2 linked regions of the Sporichthya polymorpha DSM 43042 genome follow. The protein of the gene in region 1 interacts with the protein of each later gene in a pairwise test. Links are inferred from orthologs where the notes say so. Each region holds a gene or a part of one and is shown on either strand. Other genes may lie near its edges.

Evidence for each region.
Region 2: the proteins of SPOPO_RS0120750 (region 1) and SPOPO_RS0125175 interact in binary tests that used the Escherichia coli proteins (3 or more experiments, as listed by UniProt). The link is inferred for Sporichthya polymorpha DSM 43042 from one-to-one orthologs.

The regions. Positions count from the first base shown.
Region 1 is NZ_KB913029.1:4,256,558-4,264,565, forward strand. Bases 4,396-7,369 are described here. They hold SPOPO_RS0120750 (sulfate/molybdate ABC transporter ATP-binding protein), read left to right. Parts: upstream 4,396-5,377; coding sequence 5,378-6,361; downstream 6,362-7,369. Other genes in these bases: cysT (sulfate ABC transporter permease subunit CysT), read left to right, coding at 4,396-4,570; cysW (sulfate ABC transporter permease subunit CysW), read left to right, coding at 4,575-5,381; pyrF (orotidine-5'-phosphate decarboxylase), read left to right, coding at 6,392-7,222; mihF (integration host factor, actinobacterial type), read left to right, coding at 7,295-7,369. Outside these bases: SPOPO_RS30840 (M16 family metallopeptidase), read right to left, coding at 1-2,495; SPOPO_RS0120735 (sulfate ABC transporter substrate-binding protein), read left to right, coding at 2,634-3,704; more of cysT, read left to right, coding at 3,776-4,395; more of mihF, read left to right, coding at 7,370-7,612; gmk (guanylate kinase), read left to right, coding at 7,615-8,008. UniProt on the Escherichia coli protein: Part of the ABC transporter complex CysAWTP involved in sulfate/thiosulfate import. Responsible for energy coupling to the transport system.
Region 2 is NZ_KB913029.1:5,218,790-5,226,658, reverse strand. Bases 2,439-5,273 are described here. They hold SPOPO_RS0125175 (glutamate-5-semialdehyde dehydrogenase), read left to right. Parts: upstream 2,439-3,143; coding sequence 3,144-4,403; downstream 4,404-5,273. Other genes in these bases: SPOPO_RS0125170 (NAD-dependent epimerase/dehydratase family protein), read right to left, coding at 4,483-5,273; SPOPO_RS0125180 (hypothetical protein), read left to right, coding at 2,637-3,029; proB (glutamate 5-kinase), read left to right, coding at 2,439-2,613. Outside these bases: GTPase ObgE, read left to right, coding at 74-1,471; more of proB, read left to right, coding at 1,468-2,438; more of SPOPO_RS0125170, read right to left, coding at 5,274-5,460; SPOPO_RS34600 (hypothetical protein), read left to right, coding at 5,552-5,704; nadD (nicotinate-nucleotide adenylyltransferase), read left to right, coding at 5,772-6,338; SPOPO_RS0125155 (LCP family protein), read left to right, coding at 6,346-7,596; SPOPO_RS35375 (hypothetical protein), read right to left, coding at 7,606-7,869. UniProt on the Escherichia coli protein: Catalyzes the NADPH-dependent reduction of L-glutamate 5-phosphate into L-glutamate 5-semialdehyde and phosphate. The product spontaneously undergoes cyclization to form 1-pyrroline-5-carboxylate.

The sequences.
Region 1 (8,008 bases):
CACTGGAAGAGCCCCGCTGTCGTCCGCGCGGCGGCGGACGTGGTCGGGAACAGCTGCGCGATCGACGCCACCAGTGACTGCCGCGCCTTGGTCAGCTCCTCGTCGGTCACGGGCTCGCCGATGATCCGCTCGAGCTCGACGAAGATCTCGCGGATCGCCGGCCCGGTCTGGCGGGCGTCGACCGCGGTGTCGATGAGGAACGGGGTCGGTCCGCGGCCGCCGGTGAAGAACGAGAACGCGCCGTAGGTGTAGCCCTTGTCCTCGCGGAGATTGCCGTTGAGCCGGCTCGTGAACAGGCCGCCGAGCACGAGGTTGCCGACGGCCAGCGGGTCGAACCGCGCGTCACCGCGGGGCCGACCCGGCAGGCCGAGCCGCAGCGCGGTCTGCGTCGCGCCCGGCATGTCGACGAAGGCCAGCCGGGGGCCGGAGCGCCGGGCCGGACCCGGCGTCGGCGGCGTCTCGCCGGCGCCCTCCCACGACCCGAACGCGGACTGCGCGAGCTCGCGCGCCCGCGCCTCGTCGACGTCACCGGTGAGGATCAGCGCACACGTCGCCGGGGTGAAGGTCTTGCCGTGAAGCTCCGTCAGATCGTCGACGGTCACCCGGCCCACGCCGTCGGGATTGCCGACCGACCGGTGGTCGTAGGGGTGGGCCGGTCCGTAGATCAGCGGGAGGATCGCCGAGCGCGCCACCTCGCCGACGTCGGCGCGGGCGCCGCGGATCTCGTCCTGCTGCTGCTTGCGCAGCCGGGCGACGTCCTCCTCGCGCAGGCCGGGGCGCTGGACGAGGTCGGCGAGCAGGTGGAGGCCGTCCGACGCCTTGTCGCTGAGCAGGTTGATGCTCAGCGTGAGGGCGTCCATCTCCGCCGTTGAGCGCAGACTCGCGCCGAGCGCGGACACCTCGGCCGCGGTCCGGTCGGGGGTGCGGCCGGCGTCGCCCTCGCGAAGGACACGGCCGAGCAGCTCGGTCGCCCCGGCGCGGTCGTGCGGATCGGCGGCGCTGCCGCCGAGGGCGACGACCGAGGCCGTGACGAGCGGGAGGCGCCCCATCGGGACGGTGAAGACCCGCAGCCCGTTGGGCAGGGTGAAGCCGCCGATGCGGGGGAGTGTCGTGGGCACCTGCGGACCGGGGCCGGGGACGGCGTCGCGCCAGGATTCGGCCGAGACCACCGGCTCCGACTCCGCGGGCAGGACGGTCGGCTCCGGCGGGTCCGGCGGGAGGTGCCGCGGCCCGGGCTGGGTCTCGATCACCAGCCGACGGTCGGTCAGATAGCGGTTCGCGAACTCGCGCAGGCTCTGCGCGGTCACGGCCCGGTAGGCCGCGAGGTCCTGGGCCAGGTAGTCCGGCGTTCCCGTGTAGTGGTTGTAGAGGTTGAGCTTGTCGGCACGGTCGCCGAACCCGCCGATCGCCTCAACGGAACGGATCGTCGCGACGAGGGCGTTGGTCTTCGCCGCCTCCACGCGGTCGGCGTCGAGGTCGGCCGCGCGCACCTGCGCCAGGACGTCGTCGACCTCCCGCAGCAGCTCGGCGGTGGTGTGCCCGGACGCGGCGACGACCTCGATCTGGAAGGCCGAGCCCTGACCGTGCGAGTCCTGGTAGGCGTAGACCGACGTCGCCACCTTGAGCTCGCGGATCAGGCGCGTCCGCAGCAGGCTGTGCGCGTCGCCGGCGAGGACGTGGGCGAGCACGTCGGCGTCGGCGTCACCCTCCGCGAAGGCGAGCGCGGACGGCCAGGCGAGCGTCAGCTTCGGCAGCACGACGTCGTCGGTGAGGGTGAGCCGGCGCTCCTCGGTCAGGTCGGGGGCCCGGTGCACCTGCCGCGGGACGTCGGCACCGCGCGGGATCGTGCCGAAGTACTTCTCGACGAGCTCGCGGGCACGGGCCGGGTCGAAGTTCCCGGTGATGGCCAGCGTCGCGTTGTTCGGGACGTAGTAGGTCCGGAAGAAGTCGCGGACGTCGTCGAGCTGGGTCGACGCGATGTCGGTGTGCGAGCCGATGATCGACGCGTGGTACGGGTGCGGCGCCGGGAACAGGATCTCGTTCACGGCCTGGTAGGTCAGCGCGTACGGGGCCTGCTCCCAGTTCTGCCGCCGCTCGTTACGGACCACCGCGATCTGGTTCGCGAGGTTCCGGGCGTCCAGGCAGTCGAGCAGGTAGGCCATCCGGTCGCTCTCGATCCAGAGCGCCAGCTCGAGCTGCTCGGGCGGCAGGTTCGGGATGACGTAGTTCGTGTAGTCGTTGTGCGTCGAGGCGTTCGTGTACGCCCCGACCGACTCGGTGAGGATGTCGATCAGCTCGCCGGGGACGTGCCCGGAGCCCTCGAACATCATGTGCTCGAAGAGGTGGGCGAACCCCGTCGAACCGGGCCGCTCGTCGACCGCACCGACGTGGTACCAGAGGTTCGTCGCCACCGTGGCCGCCGCCGGCTCGGGGGAGAGGATCACCTCGAGTCCGTTGTCGAGGACGTACTTCTCGACCGGGATCGAGATCTCCACCAATACCCCCCAGGACTTCGCACCGGCGCCTGCGTTCCACCCTAGGCGCGCGCCGGGGTCTGGACAGAAACTCGTGTGAGATGACAATCTCTAGCGAGTTGCTGGACAATGAACTCCAGTAAGTCGATACTCCATGTCATGTTTACCGCCCGCCCGCGTGGCTCCGTTCTGTCCCGCCGTCAGTTCACGGCCCTGTTCACCGGCACCGCCGGAGCCGTCCTCCTCTCCGCGTGCGGGGGTGGCTCCGACGACACCGTCGGCAGCTCGTCCTCGACGGAGGGCTCCTCGGCGCCCCAGAGCGGCAAGGGCACTCTCGCCCTGGTCGCGTTCGCGGTGCCGAAGGTCGGCTTCGACAAGCTGATCCCCGCGTTCAACGCGACCGAGGCCGGGTCCGGCGTCTTCTTCTCGCAGTCCTACGGCGCCTCCGGCGACCAGTCCCGCAAGGTCGAGGCCGGCCTGCCGACCGACATCGTCCTGTTCTCCCTCGAGCCCGACATGACCCGCCTGGTCAAGGCCGGCCTCGTCGACGCGAACTGGAAGGACGGCGAGTTCCACGGCGTCCCGGCCAGCTCCGTCGTCACGCTCGTCGTCCGCAAGGGCAACCCGAAGAACATCAAGGACTGGGACGACCTGGTCCGCGACGACATCGAGATCGTCAGCCCGAACCCGCTCTCGTCCGGCTCCGCCAAGTGGAACCTGCTCGCGCCGTACCTCTGGAAGAGCAACGGCGGCGAGGACCAGCAGGCCGGTCTGGACCTGGTCAAGGGCATCGTCGACAACCTCAAGGGCCAGCCGAAGTCCGGCCGCGAGGCCTCCGAGCTGTTCACCGCCGGCACGGGCGACGTCCTGCTCAGCTACGAGAACGAGGCGATCCTCCTCGTGAACGACGGCGAGGACGTCGAGTACGTCACCCCGCCGTCGACCCTGCTGATCGAGAACCCGTTCGCGATCGTCAACAAGACCAAGAGCCGCGAGGCCGCCGAGGCCTTCCGCGACTTCCTGTACTCCGACGAGGGTCAGCGCCTGTGGGGCGAGGCCGGCTTCCGCCCGGTGAAGTCGAACATCTTCTCCGAGTTCTCGGACAAGTACCCGTCGCCCGAGAAGCTCTGGAAGATCGACGAGCTGGGTGGCTGGGACAAGATCAACGCCGAGCTCTTCGACGCCGACAACGGCCTGATCACGAAGATCTACACCGAGATCAACTCGTGAGTCTGGCCCTCGACTCTCCGGGGACGCCGGCGGCCGCTCCGGCGCCGGCGCCCCGGCGTTCCCGGCGGCGGATGTTCGCGCCGCCGGTCGGCGGGATCGGGCCGGTCGGCCTCGGGGTCGCCACGCTGTGGTTGTCGCTGATCGTGCTGCTGCCGCTCGCCGCGGTCGCGACGAAGTCCTTCGAGAAGGGCCCGGACGGGTTCTGGGACGCGGTCACCGCGCCGTCGGCCAAAGCGGCGCTGACGTTCACGCTCGGCGTCTCGGTGCTCGTGGCGCTGATCAACGTGCTCGTCGGGACGCTGATCGCGTGGGTCCTCGTGCGCGACGAGTTCCCCGGCAAGGGCGTCGTCAACGCCCTGATCGACCTGCCGTTCGCCCTGCCGACGATCGTCGCGAGCATCGTGCTGCTCAGCCTGTACGGCCCGCGCAGCCCGATCGACGTCAACCTCGTCGCGACCAAGCCGGCCGTCGTGCTCGCGCTGCTGTTCGTGACGCTGCCGTTCGTCGTGCGCACGGTGCAACCGGTGCTGATGGAGCTCGACGCCGAGGCCGAGGAGGCCGCGGCGTCGCTCGGGGCGAGCAACGTCGTGATCTTCCGCCGGATCATCCTGCCGGCGCTCGCGCCCGCGCTGCTCTCCGGCGCGGGGCTCGCGTTCGCCCGGGCGATCGGCGAGTTCGGCTCGGTCGTGCTCATCGGTGGCGGCATCCCGCGCGACACCGAGGTCGCGTCGCAGTACATCGCCACGCAGATCGAGGTGGACCGTCCGGTGAACGCGGCCGCGGTGTCGGTCGCCCTGCTCGCGATCTCGTTCCTGGTCCTGCTGGTGCTGCGGGTCGTCGGCGCCCGCGCGGCGCGGAGGCACTGACGCCGTGCAGACCAGGACCTCCACCAAACTGACGCTGCGTCTGCTCGCGCTCGGGTACCTCGGGATCCTGCTCGCGGTGCCGCTGGGCATGATCTTCTGGCGCACGTTCGAGAACGGCTTCGGCCCGTTCTGGGACTCCGTCACGACGCCCGCGTGCCAGTCGGCGATCCAGCTCTCGCTGCTGATCGTGGCGATCGTCGTGCCGATCAACGTCGTGTTCGGCGTGATCACCGCCCTGGCCCTGGCCCGCGGGAAGTTCCCGGGCCGCGGCATCGTCCAGGCGATCGTCGACCTGCCGTTCGCGGTCTCGCCGGTCGTCGTCGGTGTCTCGCTGATCCTGCTCTGGGGTGTCAACGGCTGGTTCGGCGCGCTCGCCGAGAACGGCTTCCGGATCATCTTCTCGCTGCCCGGCATGATCCTGGCGACGATCTTCGTGACGCTGCCGTTCGTCGTGCGCGAGGTCGAGCCCGTGCTGCACGAGATCGGCGACGAGCAGGAACAGGCCGCCGCCACCCTCGGGGCCTCGCGCTGGCAGACGTTCTGGCGCATCACGCTGCCGGCCATCCGCTGGGGCCTGGTCTACGGCGTCGTGCTCACCGTCGCGCGTTCGCTGGGGGAGTTCGGTGCGCTGACGGTCGTCGCGGGCGGCGTCCCCGGGGAGTCGCAGACGCTGACGCTGCTCGTGCACGCCCGCTACACCGACGACCGCAACACGTTCGGGGCGTACTCGGCCGCGACCGTGCTGATGGGTCTGGCCCTGCTCACCCTGCTCCTGATGACCCTCGTCAACCGCCGGAGGACGAAGCAGTGATCACCGTCTCCAACGTCACCAAGTTCTACTCGGACTTCAAGGCCCTCGACGACGTCTCGCTCGTCGTCCCGGACGGGTCGCTGACCGCGCTGCTCGGGCCGTCGGGCTCGGGCAAGACGTCGCTGCTGCGCGTCATCGCGGGGCTCGAGGAGCCCGACGCGGGTGCGGTCGTGATCTCGGGTCAGGACGTCACCCACGTCCGTCCGCAGGGCCGCAACATCGGCTTCGTGTTCCAGCACTACGCGGCGTTCAAGCACATGACGGTGCGGGACAACGTTGCCTTCGGTCTGACGATCCGAAAGAAGCCGAAGGCGCAGATCGACGCCCGCGTCGACGAACTGCTCGGCATCGTCGGTCTCGCCGGGTATCACGACCGGTACCCGAACCAGCTCTCCGGCGGTCAGCGCCAACGCATGGCGCTCGCCCGGGCGCTCGCGGTGGACCCGAAGGTCCTCCTGCTCGACGAGCCGTTCGGCGCCCTGGACGCGAAGGTCCGTGAGGAGCTCCGCGCGTGGCTGCGCCGCCTCCACGACGAGGTGCACGTCACCACCGTCCTGGTCACGCACGACCAGGAGGAGGCGATGGACGTCGCCGGGCACATCGTGGTGATGAACGCCGGCCGCATCGAGCAGGTCGGCACGCCCCGCGAGGTCTACGAGAACCCGCAGACCGAGTTCGTCCTGCGGTTCCTGGGGCCGGTGGCGACCCTGCGCGGCCGCCTCGTCCGCCCCCACGACCTCGTTCTGTCGCGGCACGCGTCGGCGGGTTCGGTCGCGGGCAAGGTCAACCGCGTCACGCATCTGGGGTTCGAGGTGCGGGTCGAGGTGCGCACCCACGACGAGGAGATCGTCACCGCGCAGCTGACCCGCGGCGAGGCCTGGCACCTCGGGATCGAGGCGGGGGACGAGGTGCACATCACCGCCGAGACGGCCCCGCGGCGCCCCGGCACGGGCGCGCACGACCCGATCGCGGTCGTCTGAGAGTGCTCCGCGGGTCGTAGGGTCGAGACCATGACGGAACCCTTCGGTCAGCGGCTCTGGAACGCGGTCGCCTCGCACGGCCCGCTGTGCGTCGGGATCGACCCCCACGCCTCGCTCCTGGCGGCCTGGGGGCTCCCGGACGACGCCGGCGGGGCGGAGCGGTTCGGCCGCACCGTGGTCGAGGCGCTGGCCGGGCGCGTAGCCGTCGTGAAGCCGCAGTCGGCGTTCTTCGAGCGGTTCGGCGCGGCCGGGGTGTCGGCGCTGGAGCGCACGGTCGCGGACGCGCGGGCGGCCGGTCTGCTGGTCCTGCTCGACGTCAAGCGCGGCGACATCGGGACGACCGCCGCCGCCTACGCGCAGGCCTACCTGGACCCCGCCAGTCCGCTCTGCGCGGACGCCCTGACCGTCTCGCCCTACCTGGGCTTCGGCTCGCTGCAGCCCTTCCTCGACGCCGCGGCGGCCCACGGCGGCGGCGTCTTCGTGCTCGCCCTGACCTCCAACCCGGAGGGGCCGCAGGTGCAGCACGCGCGTACCGCCGAGGGACGCACCGTGGCGGGGAGCATGCTCTCCGCAGTCGCGGCCGCGAACGCGGGGCAGGCTCCGCAGGGTTCGATCGGCGTCGTCGTCGGCGCCACGATCGGTGACACGGCAGAGGACCTGGCGATCAACGGTCCGCTCCTCGTGCCCGGCCTGGGTGCGCAGGGTGGCGGCGCGGACGACCTGCGCCGGCTCTTCGGTCCCGTCGCCCCGCACGTCCTGCCGAGCGTCTCCCGGGAGATCCTCGGGGCGGGCCCGGATCCGGCGGCGCTGGCGGATGCCGCCGCCCGGGCCGGTGACCTGTACGCAGCCGTTTTGCGGTAGCGTCGCCGCTGGTGGCACGGCGGATGCCATCACGAAGTCGAGTCCGAACGAGTAAGTCGAGGTGACCCTGCCGTGGCCCTTCCCCCGCTGACTCCCGAGCAGCGTGCCGCAGCACTTGAGAAGGCCGCCATTGCCCGGCGGGAGCGCGCCGAGGTGAAGAACCGCCTCAAGCACTCCGGGGCCTCCCTCGCGCAGGTGATCAAGGAGGGGCAGGAGAACGAGATTATCGGCAAGATGAAGGTCTCGGCCCTGCTCGAATCCATGCCGGGTGTCGGCAAGGTGCGCGCGAAGCAGATCATGGAGCGCCTGGGCATCTCCGAGACGCGTCGCGTCCGCGGCCTCGGCACGAACCAGATCGCGGCGCTCGAGCGCGACTTCGGCTCGAGCTGAGCTTGTCCGCATCTGACGGGGCGTCGGTTCCGGCCCCCCGCCTGATCGTGCTCTCCGGGCCGTCAGGGGTGGGCAAGTCGACGCTCCTGGCGTACCTGCGCACGCACAACCCGGAGTGGTGGCTGTCGGTCTCCGCGACGACTCGCTTCCCGCGCCCGGGAGAGCGGCACGGTGTCGAGTACTACTTCGTCAGCCGGGCCGACTTCGAGGCGATGGCTGCCGCCGGCGACCTGCTGGAGTGGGCCGAGTTCGCGGGCAATCTCTACGGCACACCGCGGCTGCCGGTCGAGGACCGGCTGGCCTCCGGCCAGTCCGTCCTGCTGGAGCTGGAGCTGGAGGGTGCCCGGCAGGTCCGGCAGGCGATGCCGGAGGCGCTGCTGGTCTTCCTCAAGCCGC
Region 2 (7,869 bases), 960 kb from region 1 along the record:
GCCACCGCATTCTTCGTTCCGAGGGTGGCCCGCGCGCTGCGGTCCACCCTCGTCGCGTGTCTGGAGAGAGTTCGTGACCACCTTCGTCGACCGCGTGGTGCTGCACGTGGCTGCCGGCGACGGCGGGGACGGCTGCGCCTCCATCCATCGTGAGAAGTTCAAACCGCTCGGCGGCCCCGACGGCGGCAACGGCGGGCGCGGCGGCGACGTCGTGCTGGTCGTCGACCCGGGCGTGACGACGCTGCTCGACTACCACCACTCGCCGCACCGCAACGCCGGCTCCGGCAAGGCCGGGCAGGGGAGCAACCGCAGCGGCGCGGACGGCGCCGACATCGAGCTGCGCGTCCCCGACGGCACCGCCGTGACCACCACCGACGGGCAGTTCGTCACCGACCTGCTCGGCCCCGGCACCCGCTTCGTGCTCGCCCGGGGCGGCCGCGGCGGCCTCGGGAACGCCGCGCTCGCCTCGACCCGCCGCAAGGCGCCCGGCTTCGCGCTGCTCGGCGAGCCGGGGGAGTCGCTCTCGGTCGTGCTGGAGCTGAAGTCGGTCGCCGACGTCGCGCTCGTCGGGTACCCGAGCGCGGGCAAGTCGTCGCTGATCGCCGCGATGTCGGCGGCGCGGCCGAAGATCGCCGACTACCCGTTCACCACGCTCGTGCCGAACCTCGGCGTCGTGCAGGCCGGCGACGTGCGGTTCACGATCGCGGACGTGCCCGGCCTGATCCCCGGGGCGTCGCAGGGCAAGGGCCTCGGCCTGGAGTTCCTGCGCCACGTCGAGCGGTGCTCGGTGCTCGTCCACGTGCTCGACTGCGCGACGCTGGAGCCCGGCCGCGACCCGATCTCCGACCTCGACGTCATCGAGTCCGAGCTGGCCTCCTACGGCGGCCTGGAGGACCGGCCGCGGATCGTCGCGCTGAACAAGGTCGACATCCCCGAGGGCCGTGACCTCGCCGAGCTCGTGCGCCCCGACCTGGAGGCCCGCGGCCTGCGGGTGCTGGAGGTCTCCGCGGTCAGCCACGACGGCCTGCGGGCGCTCGGCTTCGCGCTCGCGGAACTCGTCACCGCCGCCCGGGCCGCCGCGCCCGCCCCCGAGCCGGAGCGGATCGTCCTGCGCCCCGCCGCGGTCGGGGAGAGCGGTTTCACGGTCACCAAGGAGCAGACCGACGAGGGCGTGGCCTACGTCGTCCGGGGCGAGAAGCCCCGGCGCTGGGTGCGGCAGACGGACTTCTCCAACCCCGAGGCCGTCGGTTACCTCGCCGACCGGCTCGCCCGCCTCGGCATCGAGGAGCAGCTGTTCAAGCTCGGCGCGCAGGAGGGCGACACGGTCATCATCGCCGGCCGCATCTCGCCCGCGGCGCCGGACGGACTCGGCGACGACGCCGTCGTCTTCGACTGGGAACCGACGATCGCCGCGGGAGCCGAGCTGCTCCACGGGCGTCGGGGGACGGACCTGCGCCTGGAGGGGCGGTGACGCCGGCCCGCGCCGGAGGCCGGCGCGGGGACGTCCTCGCCGCCCGCCGGGTCGTCGTCAAGGTCGGGTCGTCCTCGTTGACGACCGCCCGGGGCGGGATCGACTACGAACGCGTCGACGCCCTCGTGGACGTGATCGCCGCGCGGCGCAAGGTCGGGGTAGACGTCGTGCTCGTCTCGTCCGGCGCCATCGCCGCGGGGCTCGCGCCGCTGTCGCTGAGGACGCGTCCGAAGGACCTCGCCACCCAGCAGGCCGCGGCCAGCGTCGGGCAGGGACTGCTCGTCGCCCGGTACGCACAATCCTTTGCCCGCTACGATCTGACGGTCGGTCAGGTGCTGCTGACCGCCGAGGACATGATCCGGCGCGCGCACCACCGCAACGCCCAGCGGACCCTGTACCGACTGCTGGAGATGCGGGCCGTCCCAATCGTCAACGAGAACGACACGGTCGCGACGCACGAGATCCGCTTCGGCGACAACGACCGGCTCGCGGCGCTCGTGGCGCACCTGGTCCACGCGGACCTGCTCGTGCTGCTCTCCGACGTCGACGGGCTCTACGACGGCGACCCCCGCAAGCCGGGCGCGACGCTGATCTCCGAGGTGCGGGGCCCGCACGACCTCGACGGCGTCGTCCTCGGCCGGGCCGGGTCCGCCGGCGTCGGAACCGGGGGGATGGGAACCAAGGTCGACGCGGCGCGCATCGCGACCACGGCCGGCATCCCGGTCGTCCTCGCCGGCGCTGCGTACGCCGACGCGGCGCTGTCGGGGGAGTCGGTCGGGACCCACTTCACGAGGACGGGGCGTCGGGCCGCCACGCGGCTGCTCTGGCTCGCCCACGCGACCACCCCGCGCGGGTCGCTCACGCTGGACGCCGGAGCGGTGAAAGCCGTGGTCGGAGGCCGGAAGTCGCTCCTGCCGGCGGGCGTGACGGGGGTCGCCGGGACGTTCGTCGCCGGAGATCCCGTGGACCTTCTGGACGAAAACGGTCACGCGGTGGCCCGCGGGCTGGTCAACTTTGATGCGGCAGAGATTCCGGGACTGCTCGGGCGTTCCACCCGGGACCTCGCCGCGGAACTGGGACCGGCGTACGAACGCGAGATCGTCCATCGGGACGACCTGGTGCTCTTACGCCACTCTCCGTAACTGACCGGAATCGAAAGGCCACCGTGGACGATCCCTCAGGTGTATTCCGCGGACGGTTGCGCGCCGTCGACGGCAACGGTGGTGACGGTGAGCGACTGTGGCACGTCACCGTCACGGTTGCCGGGCCCGCGGTCTGCCCGGACGAGGTCCGCGCCGGGCTGGAGCGGCTCGGGCTCGACCACCCGTTCCTGATGTCGGGGCGCTACGCCGCCGACCGGGCCGAGGTCCGGTACTGGGAGGAGGCCCCCGACGTCCACGACGCCCTGGCCATGGCGCTGCGCCTGTGGGGGGAGCACCGCATCACCGCGGGCCTCCCGGCCTGGTCGATCGTCGGTCTCGAGGTCGTCGACCGGGAGACCTACCGCCGCCGCGGCCACACCGCGCCCCTGGTCAGCCCCGGCGTCCGCCCCTTCTGACCGCCCCCGGCCCCCCGCCCCGTCAAGAAAGGGTGACACCCTTTTTTGACAGGGCGGCTGACCTGCGGAAATCGCGGTGCGAGGCGCGGGTGGACGCGAACTAGACTCGCAGCCATGAGCGACGAGACCGCTGTCCTCGACACCGCCCGCCGGGCCCGCGTGGCCGCGACCGACCTCGCGGTGGCCTCCCGGGCCACCAAGGACGCCGCGCTGCACGCGATGGCCGACGCTCTGCTCGCCGCGGCGCCGCAGATCCTGGAGGCCAACGCCGCCGACTGCGCGCGCGCCGAGGCCGGGGGCACCCCGCCGGCGATCATCGACCGGCTGCGGCTCGACGACGGGCGCGTCCAGGGGATGGCCCAGGGTCTGCGTGACGTCGCCGGGCTGCCCGACCCGGTCGGCGAGGTCGTCCGTGGCTCGACACTGCCGAACGGTCTGGAGCTGCGGCAGGTCCGCGTCCCGTTCGGGGTCGTCGGGATCATCTACGAGGCCCGCCCGAACGTGACCGCCGACGGAGCCGGCCTGGCGCTGAAGTCCGGCAACGCGGTGCTGCTGCGGGGCTCGTCCTCCGCGAAGGCGTCCAACACCGCGATCGTGGCCGCGCTGCGCGACGGGATCGTGTCCGTGGGCCTGCCCGCCGACGCCGTTCAGCTCGTCCCCGGCGACACCCACGACGCCGTCAAGCACCTGATGCGGGCGCGCGGCCTGGTCGACGTGCTGATCCCGCGCGGCGGGGCGGCGCTGATCAAGTCGGTCGTCGAGGAGTCGACGGTGCCGGTGATCGAGACCGGCGTCGGCAACTGCCACGTCTACGTCGACGCGGACGCCGACCTCGACGTCGCCGAGAAGATCCTCGTCAACGCCAAGGCGCACCGCCCGAGCGTCTGCAACGCCGCCGAGACGGTGCTCGTCCACGCCGACGTCGCCGAGGCCTTCGTGCCCCGCGCCGTGGCGGCGCTGGGCAAGGTCGGCGTCACGGTCCACGGCGACGCCGATGTCGCGCGCCTCGCCCGCGCGGAGGTGGTTCCCGCGACCGCCGAGGACTGGGACACCGAATACCTCAGCCTCGACATCGCGGCCGCCGTCGTGCCCTCGCTCGAGGACGCGATCACCCACATCCGCGAACACGGCTCCGGCCACACCGAGGCGATCGTGACCCGCAGCCAGGGCGCCGCCCGCCGCTTCGTCGCGGCCGTCGACGCCGCCGCCGTCGTCGTCAACGCCTCGACCCGGTTCACCGACGGCGGGGAGTTCGGCTTCGGCGCCGAGATCGGCATCTCCACCCAGAAGCTCCACGCCCGCGGCCCCATGGGCCTCCCCGAGCTGACCAGCACCAAGTACGTCGTCACCGGCGACGGCCACATCCGCGGCTGACCGGACCCCTGCGGGATGACGTCCCGCAGCGGTGGGGTGTCGGCCCTTGTGTGGGCCGACACGGGAGGTCTGCGGGACGTCATCCCGCGAGGAGCTGGGCCTCGATCTCGGCCGGGAGGCCGTGGACGGGACGGTCGGGGCGCTGGGACGGCCGGCCGTCGGACCGGAGCCAGGCCCAGGTGTCGGCGACGGTGTCCCGGACCGGGCGGCAGACCAGGCCGGTCGCGGCGGCCAGGAAGGTGTCGGACTCCAGGAACCCGGCGAACTCGCCGGTCTCCGGGACCCAGCAGGGCAGATGGGTCCACGGTTGCGCGCCGGCGGCGGCGAGGCGGTCTTCGTCGACCCAGACCAGCCGGGCGGCGGAACCGGTCACGTCCACGCAGGCCTGCAGCAGGTCGGCGGTCGTCGCGTGCCCGGAGCGGCTGACGACGTCCACGGGGCCCGCGAGATCGCCCGCGACGCCGTCCAGCAGCCAACGGGCCAGATCACGGGCGTCGACGTACTGCAGGGGTCGGTCGGGCCGTCCCGGGGCCACCACGGGGCCGCCGCGGGCGATCCGGTCCAGCCACCAGGGCAGGCGGCCGATGTCCTCGTGCGGGCCCAGGATCAGCCCCGCACGGGCCAGGACGGCGTCCGGGAAGGACTCCAGCAGGGCGAGCTCGGCCCCGCGCTTGATCGCGGCGTAGTCGCCGTCGGCGGCGGTCGGGTCGCCCTCGACCACCGGCGAGGACTCGTTTGCGTGCGTGCCCCACACGTACACCGACAGCGACGAGACGTACCCGAGCCGCCCCACGCGGCCCCGGAGCAGGCGCGCGGACAGCCGGGCCACGGCCGGCGCCCCCGCCCAGGTGTCGACGACGGCGTCCCAGGTCTGTCCGCCCAGGGCTTCCGCGAGGGCAGCCGCATCGGTCCGGTCCGCAATCCGGACACGGACCCCGGCGGGCAGGGCACCGGTCAGCCCCCGGTGCACCGCGGTGACGTCCCAGCCCCGCGTCAGCGCGTCGTCCACGAGCGCGCGCCCGACGAACCGCGTCCCGCCGAGCACCAGGAGTCGCATGCCGCCCACTCTGCCAAGAACGGGACGTGAAATGCTGCGTCCTGACGCCTGACCGCAGTAGTGAGCCGCACAATCCAGGAGAGCCGACGCCGTGATCGTGCAGACCGTGACCAACATCGTGGTTGCCGCCGAGGCCGAGCACGCCGAGCGCACCCAGCACGAGCCCTACCTGGTCGGGGTCTCGGTGTTCGTCGTGCTCATCCTGATGCTGCTCGGCACGCTGTCCTTCAACCGCCACAAGTGACACCCGCCCGGCGGTGACCCCTGGTGCGGACGCTGCCGTGAGCGCGCCGGGACCTCGCCTCGGGGTGATGGGCGGCACCTTCGACCCGATCCACCACGGGCACCTCGTGGCCGCCGCGGCGGTGGCGGACTCCTTCGGCCTCGACGAGGTCGTCTTCGTGCCCACCGGGCAGCCGTGGCAGAAGGAGGGGCGCGAGGTCGCGCCCGCCGAGGACCGCTATCTGATGACCGTGATCGCGACCGCCTCGAACCCGCGTTTCTCGGTCAGCCGCGTCGACATCGACCGGCCGGGCCGGACGTACACGATCGACACGCTGCGCCACCTGCGCAACGCCTACGGCCCGGGCACCGAGCTGTACTTCATCACCGGCGCGGACGCGCTCTCGGAGATCCTCACCTGGCGCGACCCCGCGACGCTGTTCGAGCTCGCTCACTTCGTCGGCTGCACGCGGCCGGGGCACACACTCGCCGACCCGGGCCTGCCCGGCGCGCGGGTGAGCCTGGTCGAGATCCCCGCACTCGCGATCTCCTCGACGGACTGCCGCGCCCGCGTCGCCACAAACCGGTCCATCCAGTACCTCGTCCCCGACGGCGTCATGCAGTACATCGCCAAGCGCCGCCTCTACCGGTCGTGAGTCGATCGTGAGCGACGACCGGGAGGAGACGCCGCCGGAGCAGACCGGCGAGCAGACGGGCGAGCAGACGGGCGAGCAGGCGCGGGAGAAGGCCTACAGCACCGAGCAGTTCGCGTTCGTCGAGACCGACTCCGAGGCCGACGAGGAGGTCTCGAGCTGGCTGAGCTTCATGAACTCGCGGGCGGGCCGCAAGGTCGACCGGCGGGAGCAGCGGCGGGAGCGCCGGGTCCTGCTCGGGGCGACGCTCGGCCTGGTCGCGCTGATCGCCGGGGTCGTGTTCTGGAAGCCGTGGAGCACGTCGGGGAAGTCGGTCGACACCGGCCACCACGTCATGGGCGCCGACCGCGTCGCGGTGCTGTTCCAGGTGCAGGCCACGAACTCGGAGGCTGCCACGTCGGCGATCCTGCTCCACGACCGGCGCGGCGGGGGCAAGGGCGCGCTCGTGACCGTGCCCGCCGACCTCGTCCTGCCCGTCGAGGGGGAGGGCCGCCTGACGGTCCGTAGTGCGCTCGCCGAGGCGGGTCCGACGCTGACCCGCGAGGCCCTCGCGGAACTGCTCGGCGTCCCGCTCGTCGGGAGCTGGGTCCTCGACCAGACCGAGTTCACCCTGCTGGTGGACCGCCTCGGCGGAATCCGTGTCGGCGGCCAGACGCTGACGGGGGCTCAGGCCCTCGCGCGGGTTCGCAACGCCGACGCTGCGAAGGACGTCCTGACCGCGTTCACCGGCGCCTTCCCGGGCGCGTTCGGCGCCGGCCGCGACCTGCTCCTCGACTTCGGCATCCTCGCCGCGCCGGGGCTGCCGGTCGACCTGCTCGGCGCGGTCGTCACCGGCCTGTCCCGGGACGGCGCCGCGGGCAAGCTCGGCGTCGGCGTCCTGCCGCTGGACGACTCGGGCCACGGGTTGAACGTGGCCGCGGCGCTGCCGGTCGTCCGCGACCTGCTCGGCGGCGAACCGGGCGAGGGCCGCGGGGACGCGACGCCGCGCATCCAGGTCCAGCTCGCCCCGAACGCCGGCATCCGGGAGCCGGACGTCCGCGCCGACGTCCTCAACGCCGGCTACGAGTACCTCGACGGCGGTGCCGCGCCCGCCGGGGCGGCGAGCGTCGTCCTCGTCCGGCCCTCGCTGCCGGACGCGCAGGCGCTCGGGGAGACGATCGCGATGACGCTCGGTCTGCCGACCTCGGCGGTGAAGCTCTCCGACGACGTGCCCTTCACCGCCGACGTTCTCGTCGTGCTCGGCCCGCGCGCGAAGGGCTGACCCGCCCTCCTACGGCATCACTGCGACGTCCCGTTCGCGCAGCAGCAGGGTCACGCTGGCCGCGAGCGTCCACAGCAGGAACAGCACGTGCGGGACGACGAACAGGAACGGTCCGGTCAGCGCGACGACCCCGACGACGAGGGCCGCGATCCGCAGCCACTCCGGCACCAGGTGCGCGCCGCGGAGCGCGAAGAACAGCGGGATCAGGAAGCCGGCGAGCGCGTAGGGCAGCGGCAGGAAGATCGTCCCGAAGTAGAGCCCGTCGATCGTCCG